DNA from 3 places in the Echinicola strongylocentroti genome. Region 2 is predicted to be linked to each of the others. Evidence: riboswitches for the same ligand, from Rfam matches in the RefSeq annotation. Region 2 holds a riboswitch; each other region holds the start of a gene.
What was found. Region 2 has a riboswitch for thiamine pyrophosphate ahead of thiS (sulfur carrier protein ThiS). Riboswitches for the same ligand answer to the same signal wherever they lie in the genome.

Region 1 (5,422 bases), 2.8 Mb from region 2:
TTTTGGCTTGAACTCAGGCCAGGCATTTGCAGGGGTTATTGGTCCTTTGATAGAGGTGCCGGCATTGATCCTGCTGGTTAGAGTGGCTTTCTGGTTACGTAAAAAGTATTTCTCATTTACATAAAAAAGTGATGGCACGCAGATAACACGGATTTACGCTGGATATAATCCGCGACTATCTGATCCACAAGTATTCATCTGCGTGCCATTAACTTAGGCTTAAAATTTCACGTTTACTCCCGCCATAAAATTGGTTCCGGCCATAGGGTAGTAATAATTTTCGGTTACCAGCTCCCTGTTTGCATCACCGGGAACAAAATAGCTAAAGGTGTACCCGTTGGGTTCATACATGACATCAAAGACATTGTTCACTTTCACATTAAACTCCAATGCCTTTAAGAACCTTGGCCGAAGTGTGTAAGCAAATCGGATGTCATTGGTAAAGAAGGCATCCAGCTTCCTGCCATCATTCTGCGTATTGTCCAGGTACTGGTCATCCACATACTTGGCCATCCAGCTGATCTCCATGTTTTTGATTGGATGAAAATCCACCATGGCCGAACCTACGATATTTGGGGAAAAGGCGATGTCCGTATCTTCATACGTAAATTCCTCCTGCTGGAATACTTCGCTGGAGTAATCATCCACATACTCTGTAAAGGCATCGATCTTATTGCGGCTGAAGGCGATGTTTCCGCCAAGGGTCCACTTGGGGGATAGCTTCACGGCTCCATCCAGTTCGATCCCCGCGCGATAGGAATTATCCACATTTTCCCGAATGTAAGCACCGACATCATTGATCTGCCCAGTTAGGATCAGCTGATCCTTATAGCCCATATAGTAGAAATTGGCATTATAGCTAACGTTGCCTTTTTGTGCCCTGATACCTGCTTCTATATTATGGAGCCGTTCTGGACGTGGGATTTCCGTGATGGGATTATCCGTAAAGTCACTTCTGACCGGTTCCCGATTAGCCACTGCATAGGAGGCATACCAGGTTTCGCCTTTTCCACTTTCGTAGCTGATGCCAAATTTTGGATTGAAGAAATTGTAATGCTGCGCACCGTCTACTACTCGCTGGTCGTCATTGACGCCCTCAAAGCGGTAATCAATCTGCCTAAACTGCACGTCACCAAACAAGTACAACCGATCTGCGACTTCGTAAGTGGCTTTGGCATAGATGTTACGGTCGTCTTTTACCGCATTATTGTCATAATAGCGATCGCGGATATCGGTGTCGCCAGCGACCCGGGCCCAGATGATCTCGCCAAAGTGGTCCCCATCATAACGGTTGGCACCACCACCCAAGATCAGGTCCCAGCGGCCATCGTCAGACACATAATTCACCGAAAATACTCCTCCAAAGAAGTCATTGTCCAGCCATCTTCTTCTGATAATGTCGGTACTCTCGATGGTCTCATCACCGATCACCACTGGGGCTAGGCCGTAGCTCGCAAAGTCATCCTCCTCGCGGTATTGTTCATAGTATCCTCGACCATACGTATAATGCAAGGCCGCGTGTGTCTTCCAGTTTTGACCGTACTTCCCCGTATAGATAAACTGGTAATGGTCTTGCTGGTAATTATCGGTTTCGTTGTCGTAGGTGTAGTAATTAAATGTCCGGTCGGTTTCCAGTTTGTCTTCGGGAAGGCCATACCAAGCCTGGTAGGTTTTTTCTTTGCCAGAAAATACATTGACTTTGAAGACGTGGTCATCCCCGTAATACCCTCCAGAGAGGAAATAGGATTTTAGGTCGGACGTAGCCCTGTCCACATACCCGTCGGATTTGATCTGGGAGAGGCGGGCATCCACGGCCCAGCGGTCATTCAGGAGGCCTGAACCAGCTTGGACGGTGTATTTTTGGGAGTTAAAAGAACCGAACGAGGTGGCTACCTCGCCATACGCTTCTTCCTTTTTGGTATCCGTCTGGATGTTCATGCTGGCGCCAAAAGTCGCCGCACCATTGGTGGATGTTCCTACACCACGTTGGATCTGGATATTGTCCACCGAGCTGGCAAAGTCAGGCATATTTACCCAGAAGACGCCATGGGACTCGGCATCATTCATAGGGATTCCATTTACCGTGACATTGATCCTCGTCTGGTCAGACCCTCTGATGCGCAGGCCTGTATAGCCGATGCCTGCTCCAGCATCCGAATTGGTTACTACGGATGGCGTGTAGTTCAGCAACATGGGCATGTCCTGACCGAGGTTGTTTTTGGCAAGGTCTTCCTTGGTGACGGTGGAGAACGTCGTAGGAGTAGTTTCGGAAGCCCTTGTGGCCGAAACGATAAACTCTTCTGTCAACAGTGAATTTTCCTTCAGCTTGATCTCAAGCTCAGGAGATGGGATTTCCAACGCTTTCACCTCTGCCTCATAGCCAACAAAGGAGACCTTCAGTTGGTACTGGCCATCTGGGATGTTTTTGATGGCAAAGGCTCCATTGAGATCTGCAGTACTTCCTCTGCCTGTGCCTTCAAGGAGCACGTTGGCACCGATTAATGGTTCTCCGGTGGTGGCATCTATGACCTTTCCGGTGAGTTGGTTTTGCGCGATTGCACAAACTCCGACCAGCAGCATTGCTGCTGTCAACAACATACGTTTCATAATGAAAATTGATTAAGCTTGGTTAAACATTAGAGCCATCCAGGGGTGATTGCTCCATTTATTGTTTACCCGATTGTTCCATGTGTCATGGAAATCGCCTTTCCCTTCGCCGGCACTACCCGGATCAGGTAATATGGGTATGATCTCAGCCCGTTTGGTAGGGCACCCCTAATTCGATCTTTCTTCCCGCAAAGGTAGAAGGATTATCGAAGAATGAAAAGGTGTTGTTGAGTTGTGCTGTAGGAACAAGCAGATATATTCAAACTGGGATACTTTTTTAAATGCGTTCGCCCTGGTCTAGGGGGGATTTCCAATCCCCATTATCCCGGTTCGGGATTACAAATCCCGAACAGCTAAGCTTTTTATGCCACTTGTCTTTTTCAATTTAAGCAAAAAATCAGCGCAAATCATCATCATCTGCGTCATCAGCGTTCCATCAACCCCTCAACTTTTCCGCTTGACCCCATATCCGTTTAAACTGACGGCTATGGCCGTGGCGAGAGGCTCCATGGCCTGGCTTTTTGGCTTTATTCTCATTCCCCTAGGACAAGGTGCATGGTAAACATCCAGGACAGAAAAAAGCCCTCTCTGGGTTTGACCAGAAAGGGCAATATGATTGATAATATAGTTCAGATTATACTTTTTCCAATCCGGAAGATTTAGCTTTTCTCTTAATGGCCACGACGGTTTTTTCCGATGGTTCCATCATTTCATCATTGAGGCGTCCGAGCATGTCTATAGCGTCCAGATAGTCTTGCATCAAGCGATCGTCGATTTGCAAAAGCTGCTCAAAACCTTCGCTTTCCTCATCGCTCATTTCCTGATATAGATACTTTATCAGCTGTTCATTTGGGGTAAAATATTTTGTCATAGGCAACATTAATTTGTTTCAACTTTTTCCGCATGTTGATAAGCGCATAACGCATTCTTCCAAGCGCCGTGTTGATGCTTACTCCTGTTTGGTCAGCGATTTCCTGAAAACTCAAATCCATATAGTGTCTCATGATCAGCACTTGTTTTTGGCTTTCTGGAAGTTCGTCGATAAGCTCTCTGACCAATGCATGGGTCTCATCTTTGACCTTTTGGTCCTCGACATTGGAATCAGCAAATTTTAATGTATTAAAGAGATTGGAGCCATCCTCCATCATGATAAATGGATAGCGCTTCATCTTCCTGAAATAGTCTACAGCCAAGTTGTGCGCAATCCGCATCAGCCATGGCTGGAACTTCCCTTCTTCGTTATACCGGTCAGAGTTCAGCGTTTGGATTACTTTCACAAACACATCCTGTAACAGATCTTCTGCTACACCCTGATCTTTTACTATCATATAAATCGTCGTGAAGACACGGGATTTATATTTATCTACCAACACTTCGAAAGCAGCTTCACTCCCATTTCTGTACTGAGCGATCAATTCGCTGTCTTTCGGTCTTAACCTTTTACTCATAAATTCTGACGTTTAAATAACGTAGAAGTCTACTCCATATTGCGGGTTTTAGGGATGAAACAAATTCAGTCAAAGCCAAATGTATATATTTGAAATACACAATGCAATGAATTAACTGATTTTTTTATGCAAAATATACCTGACATCAATACTTATTCGGAATATTTATTCGTTAAAATAGATAAATCAAAATAATCAATCGATTTTAATTTTATCGAAAATAACCCATTAATAAGTCAATTTTTATACCAAAAATTACGTAATTCATAAGATACATGGACGTGTGATAAAAAATCTTTTAATAATAATAAAATCGCTCGTTTATCGTAGTCCACCAGACTCACTTGTTGTAGAAACCTTCATGAAGCTGTGGATATTATCAACAACCTTTAATTTAATTAACCATGCACCGATTAGTTGTCAAGTATTTTCTGTTCGCCGTACTGGGTACTGGGGTCATTTCCTGTAATTTAAACCAGCCTAACGCTACCAAAACCATAGCCCTTATTGGCGTGGATAAAGTCACTTTTGAAGAGGTCGCACCCTGTATCAACGTAAGTTTTAACGGTAATCTAGATCAGAAAAAAGCCCTAGAGTCTTTGATGAAAGGAACGGAAATGGCAAAGTTCAGGGTAGACATCACCAGTGAAAACTTCTATAAGGACGGTGGGTACGATAGCAAAACTGGCGCAGGTGATTTTACTTATGGAATTAGCTATACCGTGGTCCTGAACAAGGCCACCGAAAAAGACCTCATCAGTAAATTGCTTGCCGAAAATAAGCTCCCTGTCAACATCAATAGTAGCGGTTACTATCTTTCGCCCCAAAAAAATAAAGCCCTCCAGGACATTGGGTTTCAAAAGGCCTTGGCCAATGCCAAAAGCCGCATCAATGCTTATGCAGATTCACTGGGCATGCAGTATGAAGTCATGGATATAGAGGAAATCGATGACTATCAGCTTTACCCTGCCAATGGAATCATTTACACTGATGAACTGGTCAAAAAAGTTAAGGTTAAGGCCCATTTAACGGGGGATTAGGAAGAAGGGGAACTTTTCCAGTAAATTCAGCTTTAAACAAATTACCAATTCACAGGTTGACTTGGTATCTTTGTAAGCTATGAATGAGACAACTGCCTTGAATCCATCATCGATAGAGAATTTAGACCCCAAAGAATACATCATCATCAAGAACGCTCGGGTAAACAACCTGAAAAACCTGAGCGTGGCCATCCCGCGCAACAAACTGGTGGTGGTGACAGGACTTTCAGGTTCTGGCAAGTCCAGTTTGGCTTTTGACACGTTGTTTGCCGAAGGCCAGCGGATGTACGTGGAGAGCCTGAGCTCTTATGCCCGCCAGTTTCTGGG
Region 2 (5,422 bases):
AGTGTTCAATAAAGAAACCACCATAAAACAAGGCGAAGAACATAGAAACTATTCAGATTTTCCTATCCTACAATCGATCACGGGAAGTTGGAATGTTTACTTTGATCCAAAATATAAGGGGGAAGGAAATGTGGAGTTCACAACTCTTCTAGACTGGTCTGAACACCCTAACAAGAAAATCAAATACTACTCAGGACCAGCCGTTTACAAAAAGGAGTTTAAACTGGATTTTATCCCACTCAAACAAGAACGATATTATCTCGAGTTAGGAAGTGTAAAAGATGTAGGCATAGCTGAGATCAACATGAACGGTAAAAATAAAGGCATAGTATGGACGAAACCATTCAGGGTCGACATTACCGATGCAATACGTAATGGTAAGAATACATTGGAAATAAAAGTTGTTAACTCATGGTTCAATAGGGTGGCTGGAGAAGAATTGGAAGAAGTCATCGATCCATATACCAACACCAATATAATGTTGATCAATGACTACAGGGGAAATCCACGGGAAACCATACCATTGGAAAAATCAGGACTGCTTGGCCCTGTAAGGATTGTAAAAGAGTAGGTGTATGACTTATAAGTTGCTTATTTTATAAGTGTATAATTAAGAAATTATGGTTCTATATAATTTACGTTGGGTGCTGAATTAATTTGTAATGGTCTATTGTTCCAATTAATGCTTTTACTAAATTCCCCCTTTATCTAATACAGGTTTATCAATCATAGTAACTTTAAGTAGATTTCAAATGCCCGACACATACTACTCTGTCATCAAGGGAACTGGTAAGTATATCCCTTCAAAGGTGATTAAAAATAAGGACTTTCTAAACGCTCAATTTTATAATACGGATGGAAAAAAGCTCGCAAAAACCAATGAGGAGATTATAAGGAAATTTCAGGAAATAACAGAAATAGCAGAAAGAAGATATATCGAGGACGATTATGTCACTTCTGATATGGCATTTTTTGCTGCAGAAGAAGCATTGAAATCAGCCTTATTGGATAAAGAAAAATTGGACTATATCATTGTAGCCCACAATTTTGGTGATGTCCTTAAAGACAACCAAAAATCGGACATGGTTCCCAGTCTGGCATCCCGAGTAAAATATAAGCTTCAAATCAAAAACCCTGACTGCATCGCTTATGACCTTCCCTTTGGCTGCCCTGGTTTGGTACAGGGGCTTATCCAAGGAGATTACTATATCAAATCCGGTGATGCAAAAAACATCCTAGTAATCGGCGCAGAAACGCTAAGTCGGGTTTCCGATCCACATGACATAGACAGCATGATCTATTCCGATGGAGCTGGTGCCATTATCCTTCAGTCACAGGAATCTGACTCACCCGTCGGGATACTTACCCATAAAACCCGGACAGACACCCTGAATGAAGCAATGCTGTTACGAATGGACTTGTCTTATAATCCAGATTACAAAGATGATACCTTGTTCATGAAAATGAATGGGCGTAAACTGTACGAATATGCCTTGAATACTGTTCCAAGTTTGGTCAAGGCGACCATAGATAAGGCAGGGTTGGACATCAGGGATATCAAAAAGGTCCTTATCCATCAGGCAAATGCCAAAATGGATGATGCCATACTCCACCGGGTCTTCAAGCTATATGGTATGCAAGAAGATCCGAGAGAGATTATGCCCATTACCATCAGTAAACTGGGCAACAATTCTGTGGCAACTGTACCGATTTTATTGGATATGCTGCTCTGTGGGGAGATAGAACGACACCATATTAATTCTGGAGACCATGTGATCTTCGCCTCCGTAGGTGCCGGCATGAATGTCAATGCGGTCTTATATCGATTTCCTTAATCTGGCATTTATATCCTACAGGGATTGATTTGACACATTCAGCGCAGGGAATATAAATCAGGAAAATAGTGCCAGTATCCTCATAGTACATATATTGGTAAATTATAAAAATGACTATCCGTGATTTTGCACGTAGTGGAATAATTATATAATATGATTTCGAAAGTTAAGGAGGTCCCTTGGTGAGACCGGTTTAAGAAAAATGAGCAGGCCGTTAAGAAAGTGAATTAGCTCGCGTCGTGGAACAGCGAGATCCATTCATTTTCAGGCCGGAGCATTTTTCTTAAATTAAATTGGGTACCGTATTGCCCTCACAGGAAAGCATGTTCTACCCAATTTAAAGATCTCACCACTGGACTAGATTTTTGGTTCTTTTCATCAATGGAAAAGAACGGGAAAACAATTTATCAATATCAATTAAGTTTGGCTACGTGTATGATTCCGGAGACTCATAATTATAAATTGGAATGAGGATTCAAGCCAAATAAAATTCACCAATAATTTTTGATATTCTCTTATCATACTAACTTTGTAACTACGTACAAGACTTTAGGGGTGTTCCGATGATCTATCGGGACTGAGACATACCCTCCGAACCTGATCCCGGTAATGCGGGCGAAGGGAAAAGTGAAGCGTCCTTCCGAGCGATTATCTTCATTCCTGAAGTTTTTTTATTCATTTACAAAAATTGAAATTCTTATGAATTTTATCCTAAATGGTGAGCCAATAGTGCTTACAGAAAGGGAATTGTCTTTGTCAGGAATGCTCCAACAACAACAAATCGATGCCAGTCGAGGCATGGCTGTGGCCGTCAATGACCAAGTCATCCCCAAATCCAACTGGGACAATTACCACCTCTCAGAAAACGATCAAATCCTCATCATCAAAGCCACCCAAGGCGGGTGAGGGAAAATACGAAGGTAGCCCTTATCAGCTGTCAGTCTCTATAACTTGAGTTCGATTTGGAATTCGTCTCCGCACAGTGGTAGGAGCATGTACCGTTACGCTTAGCGCTGAACTTGAGACCAGAAAAGGGGCTGTCTGATGCAGACAAAGCCCTGCCTGGTTACCTGTGTCCAGTATTGACCAACTTCGGGAATTAGGTTGATCATCGCTGGTAGGGTAGCGAAAGAAGTCGAAAATACAGGCACTAGAGCACAGTGTAAGGGAAATCTTTCAACGATACGATTTTCATATCTTCTAACCCTCATTTAACATTCAAACTTTACACCACCTTACTAACATAAAACATGAAAACGCTCAGTCAAGAGAACATCAAGTCTTACATTACCACAGACCCTTTTCCAAACTCCAAAAAGGTCTATGTAGAAGGTAACCTACACCCTATTAAGGTCGCCATGAGAGAAATTGCATTGCACGATACAGTCTCCCACCTGGATCGCCATGAGACAGTAGAAAAAAATCCTCCGGTGACAGTCTATGATACCAGTGGCCCCTATACCGATCCTAACGCACATATAGATGTGAAAAAAGGACTCGAACGACTTAGGGAAGAATGGATCTTGAACAGTGGCGATGTAGAGCAGCTCGAAAAACTCACTTCAGCATATGGACAACGACGATTGGACAATCCTTCGCTGGACAAGCTGCGTTTTGATTTGGTGAAAATGCCTTATCGTGCCAAGTCAGGAAAAAATGTCAGCCAGATGCATTATGCCAAAAAGGGCATCATCACTCCTGAAATGGAGTACATCGCCATTCGTGAAAACCAACGCATCGCCGAGCAACAGGAGCTTACAAAACAACATCCGGGTGAGAACTTTGGTGCAAATACCCCGAAAAACATGATCACACCGGAATTTGTACGGGATGAAGTGGCCAAGGGAAGGGCCGTGATCCCAGCTAATATCAACCATCCAGAAGCCGAACCCATGATCATCGGGCGAAATTTTCTGGTAAAGATCAATGCGAATATTGGAAACTCAGCCATTGGTTCGAGTATCGAAGAGGAGGTTGAGAAAGCCGTTTGGGCATGTCGCTGGGGAGCGGATACTATCATGGATCTTTCTACGGGGAAAAACATCCATGAAACCCGCGAGTGGATCTTGCGCAACAGCCCCGTGCCCATCGGTACGGTGCCGATTTACCAAGCATTGGAAAAAGTCAATGGCAAGGCCGAAGACCTTACCTGGGAATTGTTCAGGGATACGCTTATCGAGCAGGCCGAGCAAGGGGTGGATTACTTTACCATTCACGCTGGTGTACTGCTCCGATACGTTCCCATGACCGCAAAAAGGGTCACGGGCATCGTTTCCAGAGGTGGTTCTATTATGGCCAAATGGTGTCTTTCCCATCACAAGGAGAATTTTCTCTATACGCATTTCGAGGAAATCTGCGAAATCATGAAAGCCTATAATGTGACTTTTTCACTGGGAGATGGACTGCGTCCTGGATCCATCGCCGATGCCAACGATCCAGCTCAGTTTGCCGAGTTGGAAACCTTGGGTGAGCTTACACAGATCGCCTGGAAGCATGACGTGCAGACCATAATCGAAGGTCCTGGGCATATTCCGATGCACATGATCAAAGAAAACATGGATAAGCAGTTGGTCGAATGTGGGGAAGCACCGTTTTACACTTTAGGCCCATTGACCACGGATATTGCTCCTGGTTATGATCATATTACCTCTGGTATCGGAGCTGCGATGATTGGTTGGTATGGTTGCGCGATGCTTTGTTATGTAACACCCAAGGAGCATTTGGGCTTACCAGAAAAGAAGGATGTCAAAGACGGTGTCATCACATATAAAATCGCTGCCCATGCGGCAGATCTGGCCAAAGGTCATCCCGGAGCGCAGCACAGAGACGATGCCTTGAGCAAAGCCCGCTTTGAGTTCCGATGGGAAGACCAGTTTAACCTTTCCTTGGATCCTGATACAGCCAGGTCCTTCCATGATGAGACATTGCCCGCAGATGGCGCCAAAATCGCCCACTTCTGTAGCATGTGCGGCCCCAATTTCTGCAGCATGAAAATCACGCAGGATGTGCGGGATTATGCCGATAAAAATGGGCTGGACAGTCAAGAAGCCATAGAGGAAGGCATGCAGAAAAAAGCTGAAGAATTTACCGAAAAAGGAGGGGAAATCTATCTCAACCAATAATGCGATATATTCTGATCAGTTCCCCTGAGGAAGTAAAGGAAGAAATCCAAACCATGGTCCAGCTGCTGGATCATGGTCTTTTCCGCTTGCATATCAGGAAACCTGACTGGTCAAGTGGCCAAATAGCAAAATTGATTTCCCAGCTACCACCTGAATATTATCCTAAAGTTTCCCTTCATGGCCATCATGAATTGATTGGGGAATTTGGACTGGGAGGCGTGCATTATAAAAGCAACCAAAAGATCTTGCCATCATCAAAACTGGTCAGCAAATCTTTTCATCAATTGGAATCACTGCAAAAAACGCCTCATAATAAACTGGATTATGCATTTATCAGTCCTATATTTGATAGTATCTCCAAGCCAGGATATTTCCAAGCTTTTGCTGCGGATGAACTTAGCCGATGGATGAAAGAAACTAAGCCTTTATTGCCTTTTCAGGTGTTTGCCCTCGGAGGTATAAGCC
Region 3 (5,422 bases), 2.0 Mb from region 2:
TAAAAAAGCTTTAGCAGCATTCATACTACTGTCCGATTGCCCGATATGCACTCCGTGGGCAGCTGTTTCTTTGGCTATTTCTAAACTGTCATTGATGATTAACGGGACTTCGTACCGATCACAAAGTGACTTTACCTTAAGTGCCTTATCTAAAAAGGCTCCCGCTGGAAGTTCCTTTTCCCGCAATTGCACCAAGTCCACGCCACCTTTTAGGGCCTCTTCCAGCACCCAAAAAAAATCCCTGCCAAGGCATGCTTGTTGATCGGTCACTAGATAAAGTCGGTAAGGAAATGGAGGTTCAGTCATCGCTTTCTTCCACTTTTGCCCATTGCTTCACTTCACTTTCCTTGAGGTGGTAGAGGGCATCGTATAAGTACAATTGAAGTGTCCCAGGTCCTTCTGCTTTTCTAGCAGCTATTTCACCTGCAAGCCCCATAACGGTCATTCCCGCAACAGTCGCCAGATAAGGATCAGGTTCCACTGCTGCGAATGCTGCCACCAAAGCAGTCGCAGTACAGCCCATCCCCGTTACTTTTCCCATCAGTTCGTGGCCGTTCTTGATCCGAGTCAACTTATCGCCGTCAATCACATAATCCACTGCACCGGAAATGCACACCACTGCGGATGCCTCCTTGGAAAGTTGTTTACCAAATGCCAAGGCCTCATCAGAAGAATGGGCGCTGTCCACTCCCTTGGTCTGCACATTTGCCTTTGCCAAAGCCATGATTTCAGAGGCATTTCCACGGATAATGGTCGGCCTAAAGGTCAACAGCCGCGTCAAAGTATCATTTCGGTACGGCGTAGCTCCAGCCCCCACAGGATCCAAGACCCACGGAGTATTCCGTTCATTGGCTTCCTTGGCTGCCAGTAACATGCTGTCCACCCAAAACTCGTCCAATGTTCCAATATTGACCACTAACGCATTGACGATTTTGACCATATCCGCCATCTCCAGCTTGGCATGTGCCATGATCGGAGAGGCTCCTATGGCCAATAGGGCATTGGCTGTATTGTTCATGACCACGTAATTAGTGATACTTTGCACCAAGGGGCCTTTTTCTCTCAGTATTTTTAGATTTTTTATTACAGATTCCTTCATATCCATTAGCTTAAAAAACTTTAGGGAACCTGCAAACCATACAGGCAAAAGCCTGTAAGAAAGGATAACTTTTTCCTTCGTCGGCATCATCCGCATCAGGTTCAAAGGGTCTCATCTCAGTCCCAGCTGGGACACCCCTAAAGTTTGTATTATGGTGAATTTACGATTTTAATCTCATGGAGCAAAGTTACTCCCAAGAAGATTCATCCTGTAGAACTCTGGGTCAAACTACTTTCGCTAAAGTGCGCAAATCAACGTGCATTCGCAGGCTCTCTAAAACATGATGCTGCCAACTCATAGGATTTTAAACGTGCTTCATGGTCATAAATATGAGAACAGATCATGATTTCATCTACTTGGGCAATTTCCTGAAAATGCTCCAAGTCTTCCCGAACTGTAGCGGCTGATCCTACAAAACTACAGGCCATCATCTGGTTGATCGCAGCTGCTTCCGCTTCTGTCCACAAACCGTCCATCGTATCCACCGGAGGTCTCAATGGATAGGATTTTCTTCTCACAATCCCCAACGCCATTTGGTAAAAGGAAGTAGCCATCTTATGGGCTTCTTTATCCGTTTCTGCAGCAATTACATTGACACAGGAAATCACATGGGGATGCTTTAAATACTCAGAAGGCTGGAAATTATCCCGATAATAGCGAACAGCATCCAAAAATTGTGCAGGTGCAAAATGACTCGCAAAAGCATAAGGCAACCCCTTCTTGGCTGCGAGCACTGCACTGCTCATGCTACTTCCCAACAGATAAATAGGGATATCTAGTCCTTCACCTGGAATGGCCCGAACCTTACCGTCGATGTTTTCATCGGAAAGATAAAGCTGAAGTTCTTCCAGCTCCCTAGGAAACTCCTCTACTGTCTCTAAACGATCCCGCCTTAACGCCCTAGCAGTTGTCTGATCGGTACCAGGAGCTCTTCCCAGTCCAAGATCGATTCGCTCGGGATAAAGGGATGCCAAGGTGCCAAATTGCTCTGCCACCATCAGTGGAGCATGATTAGGCAGCATGATCCCTCCTGATCCAACGCGGATACTTTTGGTCCCTCCTGCGATATGTCCGATCAAAACAGCCGTAGCAGAACTCCCTACGCTGACCATATTGTGATGCTCTGCCAGCCAAAAACGCTTATAGCCCCATTTTTCGGCATGCTTCGCTAGGCCCAAGCTCCTAGCGAAGGCATCAGTAGCATCATGCTGTTCTTTAATGATGGCCAAATCCAGTACGGAAAAAGCTATTTCACCCAGTGGTTTGATATTCTTCATTGCACTATTCATTGTCGTTTTCTTACCAACTGGATTACATCCAAAATCGTTCTCTCAACGCCAAAAATCAGTGTACAATTGCCAAATCCGGGAATGCACTTCTAAAAAAATTCACCCAAATAAATCAGAGCTCAGGTAACGGTCACCACGGTCGCAGGTAATGCAGACGATCACCCCATCATCCAATGTTTCGGCGAGCTTCACTGCGGCATGCAGTGCTCCACCGCTGCTCATACCTGCCAGTATTCCTTCTTCTTTGGCCATTCGTCGTGTCATTTCAGTTGCCTCATCCTGACTTACATCGATGATCTGATCCACGCGTTTGGAATCGTATATTTTGGGCAAAAACTCGGGTGACCATCTTCTGATCCCCGGTATACTAGAGCCATCGGTAGGTTGCGTACCAACGATTTGAATTGTAGGATCTTGCTCTTTTAGGTACCGGGAAACTCCCATGATGGTCCCTGTAGTCCCCATAGCGGAAACAAAATGGGTAATCTCACCATTGGTATCCCGCATGATCTCAGGCCCTGTCCCCTCATAATGAGCTTGATAATTATCAGGATTGGCAAATTGGTTCAAAATATAATACCCTTCCTTTTCAGCCATCTCTTCGGCAAGTGTCCTGGAGTATTCAATGGTTTTGGCTGCTGGGGTCAAGATGACTTCTGCTCCGTACGCCTCCATGGAAACGACCCTTTCGCGAGTCGAATTATCTGGCATGATCAAGATCATTTCCACACCAAGGACCTTTGCTATCATCGCCAAGGCAATGCCCGTATTGCCACTGGTCGCCTCTACTATTTTGTCTCCCTTTTTAATATCTCCACGATCCATGGCCCTTTTGATCATGCTATAGGCTGCACGGTCTTTCACACTACCACCGGGGTTTTGCCCCTCCAGTTTACAATAGATCTTTACGTTGGGGTTGGTGGGAATATGTTCTAGCTCAACAAGCGGTGTATTGCCGATCAACTCAAATAACTTCATGTATTAGGCATCATTTTTAAAAACATACATATCAGTGGTCTCTGCACTGGCATCGTACATTTTGGTCTGATAATAGATTTTGCTTTTGGCGGGAATACTTTTGGTAAGCCATACATTCCCCCCAATCACACTCTCCGCTCCGATGACGGTCTTTCCTCCCAAAATTGTCGCTCCCGCATAGATGACCACATGATTCTCAATGGTCGGATGACGTTGGATATCAGCATCTTCCTTATTGACACTCAATGCACCTAGGGTCACGCCCTGATATAATTTCACATGGTCACCTATCCTAGTTGTCTCCCCTACTACTACTCCTGTACCGTGATCGATGCAAAAGTAGCGGCCTATCTCAGCCCCAGGGTGAATATCTATCCCTGTTTTACTGTGGGCAAATTCCGTGATCATGCGAGGAATAAGTGCCACACCTTGCTCTTGGAGCAAATGGGCGATTCGGTAAGCAGCAATGGCATAAAACCCAGGATAACTCCTGATCACTTCTGTTTTGCTATTGGCTGCTGGATCCCCTTCAAACATCGCCTCAACATCCTCCTGTATAGCATCATAAACATCAGACAGCTTGACAAAAAAGGCATGGGCCACCTCCTCGCCATCAGCGTCAATAAGTTGCTTGTTCCTCCCTAGGATACCCTGTAATTGGACTTCATAAAACTGGAGTCTATCCGCTATCTCTTGCTTGTCTTGAAGAATTTTAACAGCATATTCTGGAAATAGTATTCCCAAAACCCCCTCAAAAAATTCTTGTACTCTCTTTGGAGAAGGACAGTCAGGACATTGTTTGTGAGCGTCATGAATTTTATCGATAAATAATTCTCTATGTTCCATTGTAATCGTTAGCAGTTATAGAACAAAACCTAGTCTGATCACATATGGTTCAGTATAGATCAAATTTTGATTATCATAAAGGACATTATACAGTAATGTAAAGTTCATTCCTCCACGTCTCCCAAAGGGCACAAAGTAGCCCCCTCCTAAAAACAACCCGGGCACCCACTCCCGTTCGGAGACTATTCTGCCAAAATCATCCTGCTTATAGGCTTCCACACTCAAATTTTCATATTCGGCATGGGCAAATAGATTGGGAAGTATATTATAACGGTTAAATATCCTTCCGCCATACACATTGGATGATTCGCCAAAGTCCTTATACTTAAGGTATTGATAAGTGATGCCCAGACCAGCCGAGTATCGGTCTGTGACCATCACTCCCACCAAAGGCGAAACTTCAATATAGGTTACATACCCAAACTGCAAGCCCAAGTTCCCTCCAAAATACAGTCGTTCACTAAGAGGCACCTTTTCATTTTCTTCCTGATAATACTCGATCTGAGCAAACGTTTTGGAATGGGAAACCATCAAAAATAGGCCCACCAAACATGTCAGCAGGACACTTTTATTCTTCAACAATAACATATAGGTCTTCAGTTTTTTTCTTCATCAAGTATCTTTCACGAGCAAACTTTTCCAAAAGTTCATAATTACTGAGTAATTCTTCTCTTTCGGCCTGTATTTTTTCTTTTCGCTCCTGATAAAACTCTTTTTGGTCCTGAAGACTGTTAAGCTTTGAGCGCAACTTAAACTGGCTGATAATATCATTATTATCAATAAACACCATCCAAACCACAAAAAGTACGGTGAATATAAAATAGAAGTTTTTAGTGTATTTGAGGTATTTGGCCATAAGACTCGCATTTGTACTTATGACAAATATATAAAATAGTGGGGACTAATCTTAAAACAGTTATATGCAATAAGGGTAATTAAGAGGTTTCAGTGTAGCACCGCTAGGTCAAATACAGAAAACTAAAGCAAAGAGCTGATTTTGTCCGCCGCGGATCAGGTCGCAATAGATCGGCTATATTCCGGCTTCACCATTCCAAATAAAAAAAGCACTCCGACTTCTCGGAGTGCTTCTACAGTTATTAGTTTGGATTGGACGTTTATTTCTTAGGGAAATAAGCAGTATCGCCCAAAAGCTCTTCTATTCTTAGCAACTGGTTGTACTTGGCCATTCTGTCAGAACGGGAAGCAGAAC

Region 1: linked by a shared signal. The riboswitch ahead of DN752_RS11070 (TonB-dependent receptor) and the one ahead of thiS (sulfur carrier protein ThiS) in region 2 are both predicted to bind thiamine pyrophosphate.
Region 3: linked by a shared signal. The riboswitch ahead of thiM (hydroxyethylthiazole kinase) and the one ahead of thiS (sulfur carrier protein ThiS) in region 2 are both predicted to bind thiamine pyrophosphate.

The regions. Positions count from the first base shown of each region.
Region 1 is NZ_CP030041.1:2,870,392-2,875,813, reverse strand. Features, by position in the region: gene arsB (ACR3 family arsenite efflux transporter) at 1-124, shown strand, start outside; gene DN752_RS11070 (TonB-dependent receptor) at 220-2,607, opposite strand; TPP riboswitch at 2,692-2,787, opposite strand; gene DN752_RS11060 (hypothetical protein) at 3,242-3,478, opposite strand; gene DN752_RS11055 (RNA polymerase sigma factor) at 3,453-4,055, opposite strand; gene DN752_RS11050 (SIMPL domain-containing protein) at 4,460-5,095, shown strand; gene uvrA (excinuclease ABC subunit UvrA) at 5,175-5,422, shown strand, end outside.
Region 2 is NZ_CP030041.1:39,592-45,013, forward strand. Features, by position in the region: gene DN752_RS00150 (glycosyl hydrolase) at 1-571, shown strand, start outside; gene DN752_RS00155 (3-oxoacyl-ACP synthase III family protein) at 753-1,835, shown strand; TPP riboswitch at 2,377-2,476, shown strand; gene thiS (sulfur carrier protein ThiS) at 2,535-2,741, shown strand; gene thiC (phosphomethylpyrimidine synthase ThiC) at 3,086-4,957, shown strand; gene DN752_RS00170 (thiamine phosphate synthase) at 4,957-5,422, shown strand, end outside.
Region 3 is NZ_CP030041.1:2,014,263-2,019,684, forward strand. Features, by position in the region: gene thiE (thiamine phosphate synthase) at 1-306, opposite strand, end outside; gene thiM (hydroxyethylthiazole kinase) at 299-1,099, opposite strand; TPP riboswitch at 1,155-1,248, opposite strand; gene DN752_RS07640 (LLM class flavin-dependent oxidoreductase) at 1,351-2,376, opposite strand; gene cysM (cysteine synthase CysM) at 2,488-3,366, opposite strand; gene DN752_RS07650 (serine O-acetyltransferase) at 3,370-4,212, opposite strand; gene DN752_RS07655 (hypothetical protein) at 4,228-4,800, opposite strand; gene DN752_RS07660 (FtsB family cell division protein) at 4,781-5,068, opposite strand; gene eno (phosphopyruvate hydratase) at 5,328-5,422, opposite strand, start outside.